DNA from 4 places in the Rahnella sp. CFA14(1/10) genome. Region 4 is predicted to be linked to each of the others. Evidence: predicted binding sites of a transcription regulator. Region 4 holds the regulator's gene; each other region holds the start of a gene.
The links. The regulator Fur, encoded in region 4, represses iron uptake genes when iron is present. The targets are predictions, from matches to a motif close to ATAATAATGAGAACNACTATCAA.
Positions count from the first base shown of each region.

Region 1: EVX52_RS05905 (TonB-dependent siderophore receptor) is a predicted target of Fur. The motif match lies at 2,173-2,195, and genes of this name have one in related genera.
Region 2: sodA (superoxide dismutase [Mn]) is a predicted target of Fur. The motif match lies at 1,944-1,966, and genes of this name have one in related genera.
Region 3: feoA (ferrous iron transporter A) is a predicted target of Fur. The motif match lies at 2,224-2,246, and genes of this name have one in related genera.

Region 1 is NZ_SEWS01000002.1:503,805-508,199, forward strand. It holds gene EVX52_RS05895 (glycoside hydrolase family 3 protein) at 1-1,301, shown strand, start outside; gene EVX52_RS05900 (O-methyltransferase) at 1,308-1,991, opposite strand; gene EVX52_RS05905 (TonB-dependent siderophore receptor) at 2,344-4,395, shown strand, end outside.
Region 2 is NZ_SEWS01000006.1:261,482-265,876, reverse strand. It holds gene EVX52_RS14165 (methyl-accepting chemotaxis protein) at 1-977, opposite strand, end outside; gene sodA (superoxide dismutase [Mn]) at 1,245-1,865, opposite strand; gene EVX52_RS14155 (AAA family ATPase) at 2,586-2,993, opposite strand; gene fdhD (formate dehydrogenase accessory sulfurtransferase FdhD) at 3,044-3,886, opposite strand; gene fdnG (formate dehydrogenase-N subunit alpha) at 4,032-4,395, shown strand, end outside.
Region 3 is NZ_SEWS01000006.1:68,858-73,252, reverse strand. It holds gene feoB (Fe(2+) transporter permease subunit FeoB) at 1-1,726, opposite strand, end outside; gene feoA (ferrous iron transporter A) at 1,813-2,037, opposite strand; gene EVX52_RS13290 (Tex family protein) at 2,454-4,395, opposite strand, start outside.
Region 4 is NZ_SEWS01000001.1:676,586-680,980, forward strand. It holds gene EVX52_RS03385 (methyl-accepting chemotaxis protein) at 1-1,196, opposite strand, end outside; gene fldA (flavodoxin FldA) at 1,618-2,145, shown strand; gene fur (ferric iron uptake transcriptional regulator) at 2,457-2,912, shown strand; gene chiQ (ChiQ/YbfN family lipoprotein) at 3,045-3,380, opposite strand; gene EVX52_RS03405 (OprD family outer membrane porin) at 3,394-4,395, opposite strand, start outside.

The sequences.
Region 1 (4,395 bases), on a different contig from region 4:
CGCGTTGGGCACGTATCAGCGGTACCTTCGGCGAAGATCCGACGCGGGTGCATAACATGGTGCGCGGTTATATCGAAGGGATGCAAAACGGTGCCGACGGGCTCAATCAGGGCAGCGTGATCGCTGTGGTCAAACATTGGGTCGGGTACGGTGCGGCTGAAAACGGTTTCGACAGTCACAATGTTTACGGCAAAAACGCCGTCTTCCCCGGCAACAATCTCAAAGAACACATTTATCCTTTTACCGGCGCGTTTGAAGCCAATGTCGCCAGCGTAATGCCGACGTATTCGATCCTGAAAAATGTCTCCGTGGACGGTAAACCGCTCGAACAGGTCGGTGCCGGATTCAGCCATCAGTTGCTGACCGATATTCTGCGCGGACAATACGGTTTCAAAGGCGTCATTCTCAGCGACTGGCTGATCACCAGCAATTGTGAAAATGATTGCCTGAACGGTTCGCCGCAAGGCAAAGAACCGGTGCCGGGCGGCATGTCATGGGGCGTTGAAAACCTGACGCCGCAGCAGCGTTTCGTGAAAGCCGTGCAGGCGGGTGTTGATCAGTTTGGCGGCGTGACCGACTCGCAGTTGCTGGTCAATGCGGTGAATGAAAAGCAGCTGACTGAACAGCGTCTGGACGAATCTGTCGTGCGTATTCTTGAACAAAAATTCAGGACCGGTCTGTTTGAAAATCCGTATGTGGATGTGGAGTACGCCACCCGGACCGTCGGGCGGGCTGACTGGCAAAAAGAAGCCGATGCGGCTCAGGGACATTCGCTGGTACTGCTGCAAAACACCGGCGACGTGCTGCCGCTGAAAAAAGGCAAAAAAATCTGGCTGTATGGCATCGGACAGCAGGCCGCAAAAGCAGCCGGTTTTACCGTGGTGGATACGCCGGAGAAAGCCGATATTGCGCTGATCCGCGCCCATGCGCCGTATGAACAACCGCATAAAGCCTGGTTCTTCGGCAAACGCCATCATGAAGGTTCACTGGCCTTTACCGGCGACAATGCGGATTATCAGGCCATTGTGAAAGCCAGCAAAGCGGTGCCGACAATCGTGACTGTTTATCTCGACCGTCCGGCGATCCTGACCAATGTGACAGACAAAGCGAAAGCGGTTATCGGTAATTTTGGTGTCAGCGATACCGTGCTGTTTAGCCGCCTGACCAGCCCTGAAGCTTATACCGGAAAGCTACCGTTTGAACTGCCATCGTCTGAGGAAGCGGTGCTCAGACAACAATCCGATATGCCGCATGACAGCGAAAACCCGCTGTTTGACATTGGCTTCGGGCTGGCGCGTTAAGCCCGGTTAACCGGTGACCCGTGCCAGCACAAAACCGTCCCAGCCTTTGCTGCCGACGGTTTGCAGCGCGGTCGCAGATAAACGCGGCTCCTGTTCGATCATCTCAATGAAGCGACGCACGCCCTGTACCCGGGCGTCGTCGCTGTGCGGATCCACCACCGCACCCTCCCGCACCACGTTATCGCCAATAATCAATGTACCCGGTTTCGACAGTTTCAGCGCCCACTCGAGATACAACGGATTACCCGGTTTGTCTGCATCAATGAAAATCAGATCAAACGGGGCTTCTGCCTGAAGCCCTGGCAGCGTTTGGGCGGCAGGACCGACGTGTAAGGTAATTTTGTCCTGCAAACCGGCCAGTTCAATATTGGTTTTTGCGACACGGGCGTGATGCGGATCGGCTTCCAGTGTCACGACTTTTCCGAGCGCCGGTAATGCCCGCGCCAGCCAGAGTGTGCTGTACGCGCCGAGCGTGCCGATTTCCAAAACTTTTTGCGCGCCGGTAATTTGTGCCAGGAGCGCCAGTAATTTCCCCTGATTGGGTGCCACATCGTGCGCGGGTAAACCGGCCTGATGGTTATTTTTCAGCACCTGTTCCAGAACCGGATCGCTTTCCACGAGATGACTTACCAGATAATCATCGACCGCAGCCCATTTCCCGTTGTACTCCTCCTGACTCCCCTGACTCATTTTCGCCTCCCGGCAGTGAATTTTAGGTAATGAAAATATTTAAAAATGCCCTATTAACCGTAATCACTCGCGGCCATTTTTGCCCGAATTTTTAGTGCCACTCTCAAAAAACCCTCGTTTTCATCAGGTTAAAAATGCGTCACCTCACACTTTTTGAAGAAAGTTCCCTTGAATTTACAAAATAATAATGATAACAATTATCATTAAGTTTAACATTTGCCAGGTTTGGTTACGTTACCGTCTGTCACGTATAGCCGTTTTTAGGCGGAACAAATGTTGGCTTTTGGGTTTATTACACATGCATCAATTAATCACTCAATAATTTATTGAGTTATTTATAGGGATTATGAATATGTTGTTGGCTTTCCCCCTCAAACGCTCGGTGCTCATGTGCGCGCTGGCAATGCCGGTTGCCTCAATGGCAGCTGAAGACACCGTCATTGTCAAAGCCGCGCCTGCGGATACCGCCGATGCGCCGACCCAGGGTTACAGCGCGAAAACCAGTAAAAGCGCGACCAAAACGGATCAGCCGCTGATTACCACGGGCCAGGCAGTTTCTGTCGTAACCCGTCAGCAAATGACGGATCAGAATGCCACCACCGTCAACGCTGCGCTGAACTATACACCGGGCGTATTCACCAACTTTGCCGGCGGCGCAACGCGTTATGACACCATCTCCCTGCGCGGTTTCCATGGCGGTGACGTCAACAACACCTTCCTCGATGGCCTGCGTATCCTCAGCGATGGCTCGACCTACAACTCCATCCAGGTTGACCCATGGTTCCTGGAACGTATTGATGTGGTGAAAGGCCCCTCTTCTGCCCTCTACGGTCAGAGCATTCCTGGCGGCGTGGTGGTGGAATCGACCAAGCGCCCGCAGTTTGCTGAAGAAGGTCATTTCCAGCTTTCCGGTGGCACGCAAAATACTAAAGGCGGCGCGTTCGACTACACCAACGCCATCAATGATCAGCTGGCGTTCCGTCTGACCGGTATGACCCGCAGCAGCGATACGCAGTATGATCATCAGCGTGAAGAGCGTTACGCGATTTCGCCACAACTGTTGTGGACGCCGGATGAAAACACCTCGCTGTTACTTCGCGCGTATCTGCAAAAAGATCCGTCCGGTGGCTACCATGCCGCCGTTCCGGCTGACGGCAGCCTCTATGGACAGAAACTGAGCCGCGGTTTCTTTGATGGTGAAAGCACCCGCAATCAGTTCAAACGCTGGGAACAAATCTACAGCTACGAATTCCAGCATGCATTTAACGATGTATGGTCATTCCGCCAGAACGCCAACTACACCCATTCCAATACCGAACTGGATCAGGTGTATCAGGCCGGCTGGAATGCGGATCGTACCGAGATGAGCCGTTATTATTCCGGTGAAAAATCATCCCTGGATACCTTCGCGATCGATAACCAGCTTGAAGCGGATTTCGCCACCGGCGAACTGGCGCATAAAGTGGTGCTGGGCTTTGACTATTCCCACTTTATCAATGATGTGAAATCTGACGCTGCTTACGCTGAAAACCTCAACCCGTACACCGGCGTGGGCGGTGATGCACTGGATTATTACAGCCTTAAACGCGGTAAAAACCGTTATGAGCAGATGGGTACCTATCTGCAAGATGAGATGAACTGGAACAAATGGTATCTGACCCTGTCAGGCCGTTACGACACGCTGAAAACCTCCAGCCGCAGCTACGAAAGCATTTACGGCACGCAGAGCAACAGCGAACGTAAAGACAGCCACTTTAACAGCCGCGCTTCCCTGCTGTACGCCTTCGACAACGGGATTTCTCCGTACGTCAGCTACAGCCAGGCGATGACGCCATCTGCCTTGCCGGGCGCTGACGGCACGCTGCTGAAACCGATGCAGAGTGAGCAATACGAAGCCGGGATCAAATACCAGCCTGTCGGTACTTCTGATATGTACACCGCGGCGCTGTATGATCTGACTCAGAAAGACGTGGGTAACCGCGTGGTGGTCGGCAGCTACTACGAGCCGGCGGGTAAAATCCGCTCACAGGGGCTGGAGCTGGAAGCTAAGAAACAGGTTACCGAACGCTTCAACGTGATGGCCGGTTACACCTACAACAAAGTGCGTATCCGTGATGCGGCTGAGAACAACGGTAACACACCGTATGTGACGCCAAAACAAATGGCTTCCATCTGGGGTCAGTACAACACGCCGATTGGTGTGGATATGGGTGCAGGTGTTCGTTACATCGGCACCCAATGGGCGGATAACGAAAACACCCGCCACATGCCTTCCGCCACGCTGGTTGACGCGTCACTGCGTATGAATCTGGTGCAGTTCAATCCGCAACTGAAAGGCGCCTATGTGCAGCTGAATGCTAACAACCTGTTCGACAAAAAATATGTCGCAGCCTGTTACGGCACC
Region 2 (4,395 bases), on a different contig from region 4:
GCCTCTGCTGTTTTCAGCGTATCACGCAGCGGCTGGGCAATCTGGCGGGTGATTCGCCATGCAATGATAATCCCGACCAGCAGTACGATCAGCGTAATCACCATCATGATGTTCTGCGCATCACGTATGTCTTTATGCGTGTTAATCAGTTCATTTTTAAAGATTTTCGCTACCAGGGCGTTCATCTCTGCGGCTTTTACTGACAGCAATTGTGAATTTCTTTGTTCATCTTCATAAGCCGGCATGAACGCCTGAACGTGATTTTTATAGGTTGCCAGTGCACTCATCAGCGGGGCAAGTGTGGCCTGCTGATCCGGCAACAATAATGCATTGAGTTTTTTAGCATTCGCTTGTGTATCATCAATTGACTTCAACAGCTTGGCTTCAGTTTCTTTATTAATGTTCAGCAACAGGCCGCGCACGTTATAACGCACACTGATCAGTTTCTGAATCACTTCAGCCAGTGAAAGCCGAATGGAAGGATCGGCATCTTCTACGCGTAACTGATCCTGCAAACGCGTCACCACGGCTTCCGTCTCGGAAAGATTCCAGCTGGCCCGCACCGCATCTTTGCGATCGACGGCTTCTTTGAATGCGGCCTGCGCCTGCTGGTACTCATGGATTTTCACCGGCACCTGATCGAGATTTGTTTGACTGGCGGTATCCCAGTCCAGCTTGTCTTTCGACTGGGTTATCAGTTGCGACAGTGCGTCAATGTTGTCCTGGTTTTGTTTGAGATACACCGGATTGTAATTGAGCTGATAAAGCGTACGGCTGAGGCGGGCATCATTGAGTAATGCATTCATCTGATTACTGAAATCGACTTTTTCCGCACGCTGACTGATGTCGTTAAATTTAATCATTCCCGCAGTGGTAATGACGGCCGCGATCAAAAGCACCAGGCCGAAACCCAGACCCAGTTTGGTGCCGACCTTAAGATTGTTCATCCACTGCGAAAGACCCGATCCGTTACTCATAATCATTCTCCGTCAAACATCCCTTTTAAATAGACATGCGGTTTTGTGACGCCTTTGTGAACAATCTATCGGTAGGCTTTTTCATAAACTTTATAGGATGTGTGGCGTATTTTTGATTAATGCGAGCGGGGTCTAATAATGGTGGGAAACAGAAGAATAATTCGCTGTGAAACAGTGAGCATGCGTACAAATTCAGGACATAAAAAAGCGGGTCACAGACCCGCCATTGGCTAAGACATCTTGCCCGTGCTGGGCGGCAGTGCGAAATTACTTCGCTTCAGCCAGACGTTTTGCAGCTTCGTCCCAGTTTACAACAGCCCAGAAGGCTTTGATGTAGTCAGGGCGTTTGTTCTGATATTTCAGGTAGTAAGCGTGTTCCCACACATCCAGACCCAGCAGCGGGTAACCGGAAGCGCCGGAAATGGCTTCGCCCATCAGCGGGCTGTCCTGGTTAGCTGTAGAAACGACGGCCAGTTTGCCATCTTTCAGTACCAGCCATGCCCAACCTGAACCGAAACGGGTTGCCGCTGCTTTCTCGAAAGTTTCTTTGAAAGCGTCAACGCTGCCGAAATCGCGTTCGATGGCAGATTTCAGTTCGCCTTGCAGTGTGGTGCCGGTTTTCAGGCCTTTCCAGAACAGGCTGTGGTTAGCGTGGCCACCTGCGTTGTTACGCAGAACGACTTTCTTGTCTGCAGGAACCTGATCCAGCTTGGTGATCAGTTCTTCAACCGGCAGTGCAGCCAGTTCCGGCAGGCTTTCCAGCGCAGCGTTAGCGTTGTTAACGTAAGTCTGGTGATGTTTAGTGTGATGGATTTCCATCGTTTCTTTGTCGAAATGCGGTTCGAGTGCGTCGTATGCGTAAGGCAGTGATGGCAGTGAATAACTCATGTTCATCGTCTCCGTAGTGTAGGGCGGCACCGTCATTGTGAGCACCGCGTAATCAGTCGGATCATTATAGTTAATTAAATGATATTGAAAATGATTATCTCTGTCCCCGCCAGCGGATAGATACGCGTAAGCGCCTGTTATTCGGGGCTTAGAACCAGATAACCGCAAACAATCCTAAATTGTCTAAAGGCACGCGGTGCTTAAAGGGGCTTTTAGCTGTTCTTGATGAAATAGCGATAACTGAAGTCATCTAAGAGTTCTGTTTCCGGATTTCTGCGCTTCCCATTTACGACGCGCAGTACGGATATCCAGATTTAATCCATATAGCTCAAGAGTAACACATGCTCTGTGACAGTTTTCCGTGCTGGCGAGCGGAGACACTTCAATTTCACCTGTCAGGTAATTTGCCACGAAGTAATCATCAAAATGATATTCGAGATCATCAGGGTTGAGCAGTGCGGGATCATATCGGTTACCTTTTTCACTCTGACAGCGGTCACAGCAGGGATAAAGATTTTGCCAGTGGAAAGCCAGTTCCGGAAAGGCGTGGCGTTCCTTGGGCTTAAAATGTTCGATGGTCTGGCGGCTTTCAGCACCGGTCAGTCCGTCGCAAAATGCACAATGTTGAAGGCTTGCGTCGAATAACTTTTGGCGGACATTTTCATAGCATTTGGTTGAATACCAGCGGAAACGTTTTCGACATCAAACTGTTCCTTCACTTCAAAAATCTCTTCCAGAATCAAGGAATGCTTTTGCAGATTGATGGTATTCATAAATAATTTCTGAATAGCTTGAATCAGAATAACCAAGGCTGTCACCGTCTTGAGCCAGAAACTTATACCCGCTATATGAACCGTTTTGATGGTCAAACATGTAATGAACACGGTTGTCTTTTGTCGCCAGCCGCGAATTAATTAAAGACATGTCCCCCGTTGCTTCATCAAATACCGCCGCCAGCGCATACAGCAGAGTACTTTTCCCGCAGCCGTTCGGGCCGGTGAAGATATGGATCTCTGCCTTTTCAGCATCAGCTTCTGCGCTTTTAATCGGTGGGAAATCAAAATGCGTATTCTCGAATACGCCCACATCCCTGAGAGTTATGCTTTCCAGTCGGTACGGCCGCCGCATTTGATTTCCTTATTATTCTGATGGATAACTGTTCAAATTCTGCGCTGAGTTTACCTCAGCCGCTGCGGATGCGTATACACCGTTGCCCGTCCCGGTTTGCTGAAACCGACCAGCGTCAGATTGCATTTTTCGGCGACGTCGACCGCGAGCGTGGTGGCGGCGGAGACGGCGAACAGAATTTCGATGCCGCACATGGCGGCTTTTTGCACCATTTCATAACTGGCGCGGCTTGATACCAGCGCGGCACCGGATTTCCAGTCGCTCTGTCTGGCACGGATACCCAGCATTTTATCCAGCGCCACGTGACGGCCCACATCTTCGCATCCACCCAGTAACTGACCTTCCGGCGTGATCCAGGCAGCGGCGTGGGTGCAACCGGTAAGCTGGCCGATTTCCTGTACGGATTTCAGCTGATGCAGCGCATTATCCAGATTCGCCAGCTCAAACGTTTGGGTAAACGGCAGTGGCGCGAGCGGGCGGAACAGATCGTCTAACTGTTCGATGCCGCAGACTCCGCAACCGGTGCGGCCCGCCATAGCCCGGCGGCGTTCTTTCAGCCCGGCAAAACGGCGGCTCGACAGTTCGATATTAACTTCTATACCGTGGCAGTTTGGCGTCACCTCCATCCCGTAAATCTCACCGGTGGATTCAATAATCCCTTCTGACAATGAAAAGCCCAGCGCAAAGGCTTGTAAATCTTTTGGCGACGCCATCATCACCACATGTGAAATGCCGTTATAGACCAGAGCGACGGGCACTTCCTGAGCAATCCAGTCATCTTCAGGTTCATTGAGATGTGTGCGTTGCATCACCGGTTTTTGGCTCGCTCCGATGATCTGAGTCACTTTTTTGTCATCTTTTTCGCCCAGTTCGTTTACGTGATGGACATCCATTAGCAATAACCTTATAAACATTCCGGCTACATAAGCCGTACAAAAAGTCAGGACTTTATACCTTAATTTTACCGCTTTCGACGTTGTTCATGAAAGCGCCAATTTGAAAAGCAATGTGTGTCTAAATGATGGGAAGGAGTCTTTCATGCAAGTCAGCAGAAGACAATTATTCAAAATATGTGCGGGTGGTATGGCCGGCACCACAGCAGCATTATTAGGATTCACGCCGACCCTGGCGCTGGCGGAAACCCGCCAATACAAACTGCTTCGCTCACGTGAAACCCGCAACAACTGCACTTACTGTTCCGTAGGTTGCGGCATGCTGATTTACAGCCAGGGCGACGGCGCAAAAAATGTCACTGAAAATATCTTTCATGTAGAGGGTGACGCCGATCATCCGGTCAGTCGTGGCTCGTTGTGCCCGAAAGGTGCAGGTGTGCTGGATTACATCCACAGTGAAGGCCGCCTGACACATCCGCAGTACCGTGCACCCGGCTCCGATAAGTGGC
Region 3 (4,395 bases), on a different contig from region 4:
CCAGCCCCACGGTCGCCTGCCAGTTGTCAGGATGGACACCCATCGGTGAGAGCACCGGTGTCAGGACTTTACTGACTGACGCCAGCGCCGAGTCATTGATGTTATCCACCGCCTTGCCGCTGAACGAGAAGCTGTTCAGTGCACCGATGAAAACACTGGCGATGACAATCACTTTACCGGCCCGCAACACGAAACCTTTCAGACGCTGCCACGTTTGCAGCAGCAGGCTTTTCAGATGCGGAACGTGATACACCGGCAGTTCCATCACAAACGGTGAGGCTTCGCCGCGCATGATGGTGTATTTCAGCAGCAGGCCGGTCAGGATGGCGACCACGATGCCTAACAGATAGAGCGAGAACACTACGGATGCGCCGTCCTGTCCGAAAAAGGCCGCGGAGAACACCGCGAAAATCGCCAGACGTGCACCGCATGACATAAACGGCGCCATCATCACGGTGATCAGACGTTCACGCGGTGCATCCAGCGTGCGGGCGCCCATAATAGACGGCACGTTACAGCCGAAGCCAACAATGAGCGGTACGAAGGATTTGCCCGGCAGACCCAGTGATTGCATCAGTCTGTCCATGACGAACGCGGCACGCGCCATATAACCGGAGTCTTCAAGGAATGACAGAAACAGATACATCATGCCAATTTGAGGCACCAGCGGCAGCACGGTGTTGATACCGCCGCCTATCCCCTGCGCCAGAAAAATGGTCAGCCACTGCGGGAAATGCAGGGTAAAGCCTATCCACTGCATACCCTGGATGAAAATCGCAGCTGAGCCGATATCGAAAATAGGTTGCAGCGCGCCGCCGATGTTGATGGCCAGTACGAACATCAGATACATCACCAGCAGAAAAACCGGCACGCCCAGAAAGCGGTTGAGGATCACCCGATCGAGCACCTGCGTCAGTTTATTCGGTGCCGTGAGATGAGAATTGCTGACCTCCGCGCAGAGTGTCGCGATACTCTGATAACGCGCATCGGCAATCAGCAGCGCCGGGTCTTCCAGTTTTTGCTCAGCCAGCCGGGCTTTCACCTGCGGCAATAAAGCGTGCGCGTTGCCTGCGTGTGTCTGGCTATAAATATCCCCTTCAAGCATTTGCAGCGCCAGCCAGCGGCGTTGTTGTAGCGACATGTCTTGCGGCATGCCGGCGGCCAGCACATCGACTTCCTGTTGCAGCAGCGGATGATATTGCACACGCTCCAGCTCAGCCACCTGAGGCAATGCGTCGATGGCAACTTTCAGTTCCTGAATGCCACTGGCCCGGGTAGAGATCAGCGCCACCACCGGGCAACCCAGACGGGCAGAAAGCGCAGGGATATCAATATTGATGTTCTGGATTTTGGCGATATCAAGCATGTTCAGCGCCACGATGCACGGTACGCCCAGCTCCAGCAGTTGCAGCGTCAGGTACAAGTTACGCTCGAGGTTTGAGGCATCCACGACGTTGATCATCAGATCCGCGTCGCCGCTAAGAATGTAATGGCAGGCAATTTGTTCATCGAGCGAGGTTTGCTCGGAAATGGTGGTCAGGGAGTAGGTACCGGGTAAATCCACCAGCGTAATCTGATGTTCTGCGGTGGCGAACTGACCTTCTTTGCGCTCGACAGTGACGCCTGCCCAGTTACCGACACGCTGACGGGAACCGGTTAACTGATTGAAAAGGGTGGTTTTACCTGAGTTCGGATTACCAATCAGGCCGATAGTTAATGGTTTCATACGTTAAAGTCTGCGTGTGAGAAAAGGTGAATATGCAAGCGCAAGGCCCGCCGCGAAAAATGTACTGTCACCGGCCTGACGGGGGATCAGGCCATCATCTCGAGCTGCAGCAGATCGAGATCTTTTCTGCGGACCACCAGGCTGGTACGGCGGGTTTCAATTTGTACCGGATCGCCCATCGGCGCCACGCGGATTATGTTGAAAAATGAACCCGGCAACATCCCGAGTGACAGCAGTTTCTGCCGGTAAGCCGGACTGATTTCGTGTGAAAAGCCGGTAATTTTATAAGCACGTTTTGACTGAAGTTGCATAATTCCTCGCGAGGCGATCAGGCATTAATGGATGACGGCGTTTTAGTGATTTTGCGCCGTGCGTCCTTGCCCGGTGGTTCCACTGACTGGCGATTTATGTTGCTAAAAATATTGCTCTGAAATTGTCCCTGGTGCGAAATGGCCAGCCTGAAACTGGCGGTGCACTGAATACACAAAGAAGTACAAATGAGAATAATTATCATAATTAGTACGCGTATGGAGACAAAAGAAAAGAGGTGGGCCTCTTCGCGGGTATCTCCACCGCGTCGCTATCCTATGCCTGCGGGATGTGCGTTTTATTGATTTACCTCAGTGATTGATTCATTAGGAGAGAGTTTAAAAAGTGTCGAAAAAAGAGGCGTAAAAAAAGCCGCTGATTATCAGCGGCTTTCACAGGGAGAGGAGCAAAAGGAAAATTACCGTTTTTTACTCAGTGCAGCTGCCAGCGCATCGGCCATCGCGTTGTTACCGGCAGGAGCCGCATTGCGCCCCGCCGGTTTGCCCGGTGAATGACGCTTCTGATTATCGCGGGAATCTGTCGCCGGTGCGGAAGGACGCCGTGCCGGTGCTTCGCCGGGCTGTTCGTCCAGTCGCATAGTCAGCGCGATACGTTTACGTTGCAGATCGACTTCCATCACTTTGACTTTCACGATGTCACCCGCCTTCACCACTGTGTGAGGATCTTCGACGAATTTGTTCGCAAGCGATGAGATGTGAACCAGACCGTCCTGATGGACGCCAATATCGATGAACGCACCAAAGTTGGTAACGTTAGTGACAGAACCTTCGAGGATCATACCCGGCATCAGGTCGTTCATGGTTTCGACGCCATCGGCAAAGGTGGCGGTTTTGAACTCAGGACGCGGATCGTGCCCCGGTTTTTCCAGCTCTTTGATAATGTCGGTGACCGTTGGCACACCGAACTGCTCATCGGTGAATTCGCTGGCTTTCAGGCCGCGTAACACATTGGAATCACCCATCAGATCTTTCAGCGCCAGCTGTGTCGCTGCCAGAATGCGTTCCACGACCGGATAGGTTTCCGGGTGAACTGTCGAGGCGTCGAGCGGATTATCGCCGTGGTTGATGCGCAGGAAGCCCGCGCATTGTTCAAAGGCCTTTGGTCCCAGACGGCTGACTTTCAACAACTGCCCGCGGTTACGGAACTGACCGTTTTCATCGCGCCAGCTGACAATATTCTGCGCCATCATGCGGGTCAGGCCCGCCACGCGGGTCAGCAGAGGAACGGAAGCGGTGTTGAGATCGACACCCACGGCGTTCACACAGTCCTCCACGACGGTATCGAGTTTTTTCGCCAGCTGGCTCTGGCTGACGTCGTGCTGATACTGACCGACACCGATGGATTTCGGGTCGATTTTTACCAGCTCCGCCAGCGGATCCTGCAAACGACGTGCGATAGAGACGGCTCCGCGAATAGAAACGTCCAGATCCGGGAATTCCAGTGCCGCCAGTTCGGAAGCGGAATACACCGATGCACCGGCTTCGCTGACAATCACTTTCTGCGCTTTTACCGCCGGGAACTGTTTTTGCAGCTCGAGGAAGAAACGTTCCGTTTCCCGCGACGCGGTGCCGTTGCCGATCGCCACCAGTTCGACGTTGTGTTTGATGCACAACGCGGCAACCTGTTGCGCGGCTTTTGCCGCCTGACCGGTATGGGGATAAACGGTATCGATATCCACCAGTTTACCGGTGTTATCCACAACGGCGACTTTCACACCGGTACGTAAACCCGGATCAAGCCCCATGGTAGCGCGCATACCGGCCGGCGCGGCCATCAGCAAATCGTGCATATTACGGGCAAAAACGTTAATTGCTTCATCTTCTGCGCGTTCACGTACGGTGCCCATCAGTTCAGTTTCGAGATGCAGCAGGACTTTGATACGCCATGTCCAGTTGACCACGGCGCGACGCCAGACGTCAGCAGGCGCATTGTTCAGGCGCAAACCCAGATGGTCGATGATCAGTTGTTCGGCATAGCTTTCTTTTGGCGGTTCGTCATGCTGTGGATCGGCATTCAGCGCCAGCTGTAAAATACCTTCGTTGCGGCCACGGAACATCGCCAGCGCACGGTGCGAAGGTACCTGGGAAATCGGTTCGTGATGATCGAAGTAGTCGCGAAATTTCGCGCCTTCCTGCTCTTTACCTTCCACCATCCGGGAGGTCAGATGGGCATTTTTCCACAAATAATCACGGACTTTTGCCAGCAGCGAGGCATCTTCTGCAAAGCGTTCCATTAAAATATAACGTGCGCCGTCAAGTGCGGCTTTGGCGTCCGCTACGCCTTTGTCTGCATCGACAAATTTTGCGGCAGCAGCGTCCGGCTCATTTTGCGGCGCGTTC
Region 4 (4,395 bases):
GCAACCACTGCAAAACCACGCCCCTGCTCGCCTGCACGTGCTGCTTCTACTGCGGCATTCAGCGCCAGAATGTTGGTCTGGAAAGCGATGCTGTTAATCACGGAAGTGATTTCAGCAATTTTCTTCGAACTGCCGGAGATATCTTTCATGGTGCTGACCACATCCGCCACGATGTTGCCACCTTTCTGCGCAGTGGTAGAAGCTTCCATAACCAGCTGGCTGGCATGATGAGCGTTATCAGCATTGTGCTTAACCGTCGCAGTCAGTTCTTCCATGCTGGCAGCGGTTTCTTCCAGTGCAGATGCCTGCTCTTCCGTACGGGAAGATAAATCGTTGTTTCCGGCTGAAATTTCTGACGCGCCCTGATAGATGTGATTGGTGCAGTTGCGGATGGTCTGAACGGTATTCACCAGGCTAGACTGCATCAGGTTCAGTAACGGAATCAGCTTACCGGCGCAGTTTTTACCGAACTCATCCAGATAAAGTGTCAGATCGCCGCTTGCTATCACCGCGAAGTGATCACGGATTTTATCCAAGGGTTTCACCAGCGCCATGACCAGATAACGGTCAGTCAGTAATAAGATCACCAGCCCGATACCAAAGGCCGTCAGCAGAATCACTTTGCTGAATGAGGTCAGATGGGCAGACTGCCGTTGCGATGCATCAAAATCTACCGCGATCTGACCGCCGACTTTGTCCATCGAGACACCAAAACTGCGGCTCAGTGCAGGTACGGTAGTGTTGGCTAACTGGTTATATAACTCCGTGTTCTTACTGAAGGCTGCGTCGAACATTGGCGTGACGCCCTGGGTAATCAGATTTTCCCAATTGGTGATCAGTTCCTGCACGGCAACATCTTCCAGCCCCGGATGCGGCGCCGTTTTAAAATTAGCCAGTGCCTGGGTCAGCCCGGTGAGGGATTGTTTGGCGGTATCAAAAATTTCCGGACCTTTTGACGGATCGGCCTGAAGCTGTGCGACGGCACGCGTAAGGCGAGTTACGGTACGGAAATACTGATCATTTCCTTTATTGATCAGCGCCATATTATTGACCAGCTCGGTACTGTTTTTGGTATTTTGGGTCAGTGTGTCAAGGGAGGTAACGGTGTATAGGGAAACACCCGCCCACATGACACAAAAAATGCCAAGAATTGTTAACAAAGCGGCCCTGATGGTAATATTTTTTAAAAACTGCACGATATGCCTCTCTCGAAACATGACTGTTTCTGGCCTGAGGATTGAGGGGGATGCGGAGAATCAAGACAGGTAACCAGCAGGCAAGTGCCCCAGGACATGTTTGAACACCTCTCCGGGCATCGATTTCTTTATTATGTTGAGATTGCTCTCGCATCATCTATCGGCGGAATATTCTCGAAATTTAGTATTGTGACGACTTATTTCTTCAATTTGCGTTTGACCTTATTCAGCCTGAGGTTAACGCACCCTGCGTGAAAGCACACAAAGGCGATAACACTTAAAAATATTGCCCGATAAACTTATTCCCCAGCTAAGAAGGCGAGCAGAAGCATATTCTCCGCCGCACGAGTTTGCTATCATCTGCATTATTATTGCCTGCGTTGCAGAGCACTTCATTGAGAACAAGAGGTTAGGTAATCTTATGGCCGTTGTAGGTATCTTCTTTGGATCCGATACAGGTAACACCGAAAACATCGCAAAAATGATCCAGAAACAGTTGGGTAAAGATGTTGCAGAGGTGCATGACATTGCGAAGAGCAGCAAAGAGGATCTGGAAAAATTCGATATTTTGCTTATCGGTATTCCAACCTGGTATTACGGTGAAGCGCAGTGTGACTGGGACGACTTTTTCCCAACGCTGGAAGAGATAGATTTCGAAGGTAAGCTGGTTGCACTGTTTGGCTGTGGTGACCAGGAAGACTATGCCGAATATTTTTGCGATGCACTGGGCACCGTGCGCGATATCATTGAGCCACGCGGCGCAGTGATTGTCGGACACTGGCCTACCGAAGGGTATCACTTTGAAGCCTCTAAAGGCCTGGCTGATGATAAGCATTTCATAGGCCTGGCAATTGACGAAGATCGCCAGCCGGAACTGACCAGTGAACGTGTTGATGCCTGGGTGAAACAGATCACAGAAGAACTCAGCCTTTCTGAAATTATTGGCTAAAAACCCTGTTGGCCCTGAGGATTTATTCTACAATTGAAGGGCCAAACTATTACTGAAATTAACAATTTAACTGCTACAAAATTGTAACTTTCGGTCGTATCAAGGTACACTGAGTTCCTCTGTTTTTTCTATCGATCAAGTCGTTGCATTACCAATGTGACCGGCAAATTGTGATCTTTATTAACAGGCTATCGTTGACGACAATTGGCACACTTGCGTAAACGAAGAGACTAAACGAATAATTTGTGCCGCCGATGCCACAGGCTGCATGCCTCAACTTGATTAGCACATAGTAACAGGACTGAATCCGCATGACTGACAACAACACCGCACTGAAGAAAGCTGGCTTAAAAGTCACGCTTCCGCGCCTCAAAATCCTGGAAGTGCTGCAAGCGCCGGAAGGTCATCACGTTAGTGCGGAAGATCTTTACAAGCAATTAATTGATATGGGTGAAGAAATTGGCCTGGCAACGGTTTACCGCGTTCTGAACCAGTTCGACGACGCCGGTATCGTTACCCGTCATAATTTCGAAGGCGGCAAGTCCGTATTCGAACTGACTCAGCAGCATCACCACGATCACCTCATCTGCCTGGATTGCGGACGTGTAATCGAATTTCGTGATGAGTATATTGAAGGCCGTCAGCGTGAGATTGCTAAGAAACACGGCATCAAACTGACCAACCATAGTCTGTATCTCTATGGTCATTGTGAAGCAGGTGATTGCCGCGAAGATGAGTCTTTGCACAACGATAAACCTGCGCACTAATATGGCATGTGGCAACCCCGTTGCCGACAGGCTGTGAATTCATTAACCGCTGAAAAGCGGTTTTTTTATGTCTGGATTTCAGCAACCCTAAAAAAACCCCGGCACGCCGGGGTTTGATTTCTGCGATTCGTTTTACGGTTTCGGAGCGTTATTGGCCCGGATTTCCTGCCATATCTTTCCGCAATCTGCGGCATACGCCTGACCATTACCGGTTTTGCGTGCCGTAAGACACTGCTGGTAATCCACCACGCGAACCGTTTCCTGTTCCGCAAATTTTTGGTGGGCTTTTTCCTGTTTCAGCACATTCAGCACCGCCTGACAGGATGCCAGTTTATCCGGATTGCCTTCCGCTGTATTAATACAGGCGCTGTAAGCCTCACGCGTTTTGGATATTTCAGCCTGACCGGCTGTCGGCGCACAACCCGCCAGCAGAACAGCGGATACCACGGTCATCAATAATTTATTCATCGACATAGCGACCTCAGAAAATAGTGAATGGAGCGATAACGATGAATTTCACGTCTTTTTCATCCTGGAAAATATTGCCGTATCCGCCGCCCCAGCTTGGAATATCCGAATGATTGTCATACTGGGTGTAATGCAGTTTGAACAATGTCCCTTTCGCACGGCCTTCCTGAATGGTGTACAGCGCATCCAGACTCCAGGCGCTTTCTTTCAGGCGCTGACTCTGGTCGTAAGCCGCGTTAGTGCTCGGCCTGGCATCCCATGCATAAACATAGGAGCCACCGACGGCTAAGCCCGGTAAATCCCATTTTGCCAGGTCATACAACACGCCTGCATATACTGCTTTTTCACCGTTAGCGTTGAAGTCCGAACGGTTGTCCCACCACACATCAAGACGGCCGTTTGAAGAGGAATACGTCGGCGTCATACGTTGCAGGAAGTAACCCTGGTTCCCTTCCGCTTTCACCATCGTCCCTTCCAGACGCCAGTTGAACTGACCCGTGGTATAGCCGAAAGTTAATGCCTGCAACCAGGCCAGACCATCATACAAACTGTTTGGATCATTTTTGTCGCTGATACGATCTTCTGCCCCATAGAACTGATAGCTGGTAGTCAGCGGATTGCCCAGCAAATCTATTTTGTACGAGGCTTTGCCAAAGTACTGATCGACATAACTTTCAGCCTGACCAAACGCGCCTTCCAGCACGAAGTCATTTTTAAAGTCATATTTCGCACCGAGGGAGTGAATATAAGAAACGCCGGTTTTCTTATCATTCTGGCGGAAATCATCCATTTCCAGATGCCAGGGCGATTTATATTCGTCGGCCCACATATAGGAGAAACTCAGTTCACCCGCATCACCGAAATCATGTTTATACCCGGCTTCCGCACCGCGATAAGTCCCCGGCATGAAGCTCCAGTGCGGTGCGATCAACGTCTGCCCTGTGGGCTGAATATAGCCCGCATGTCCCCAGAATCCGCCATATTTAAATTTACCGGCCGCTTTGTAGAGACTGAC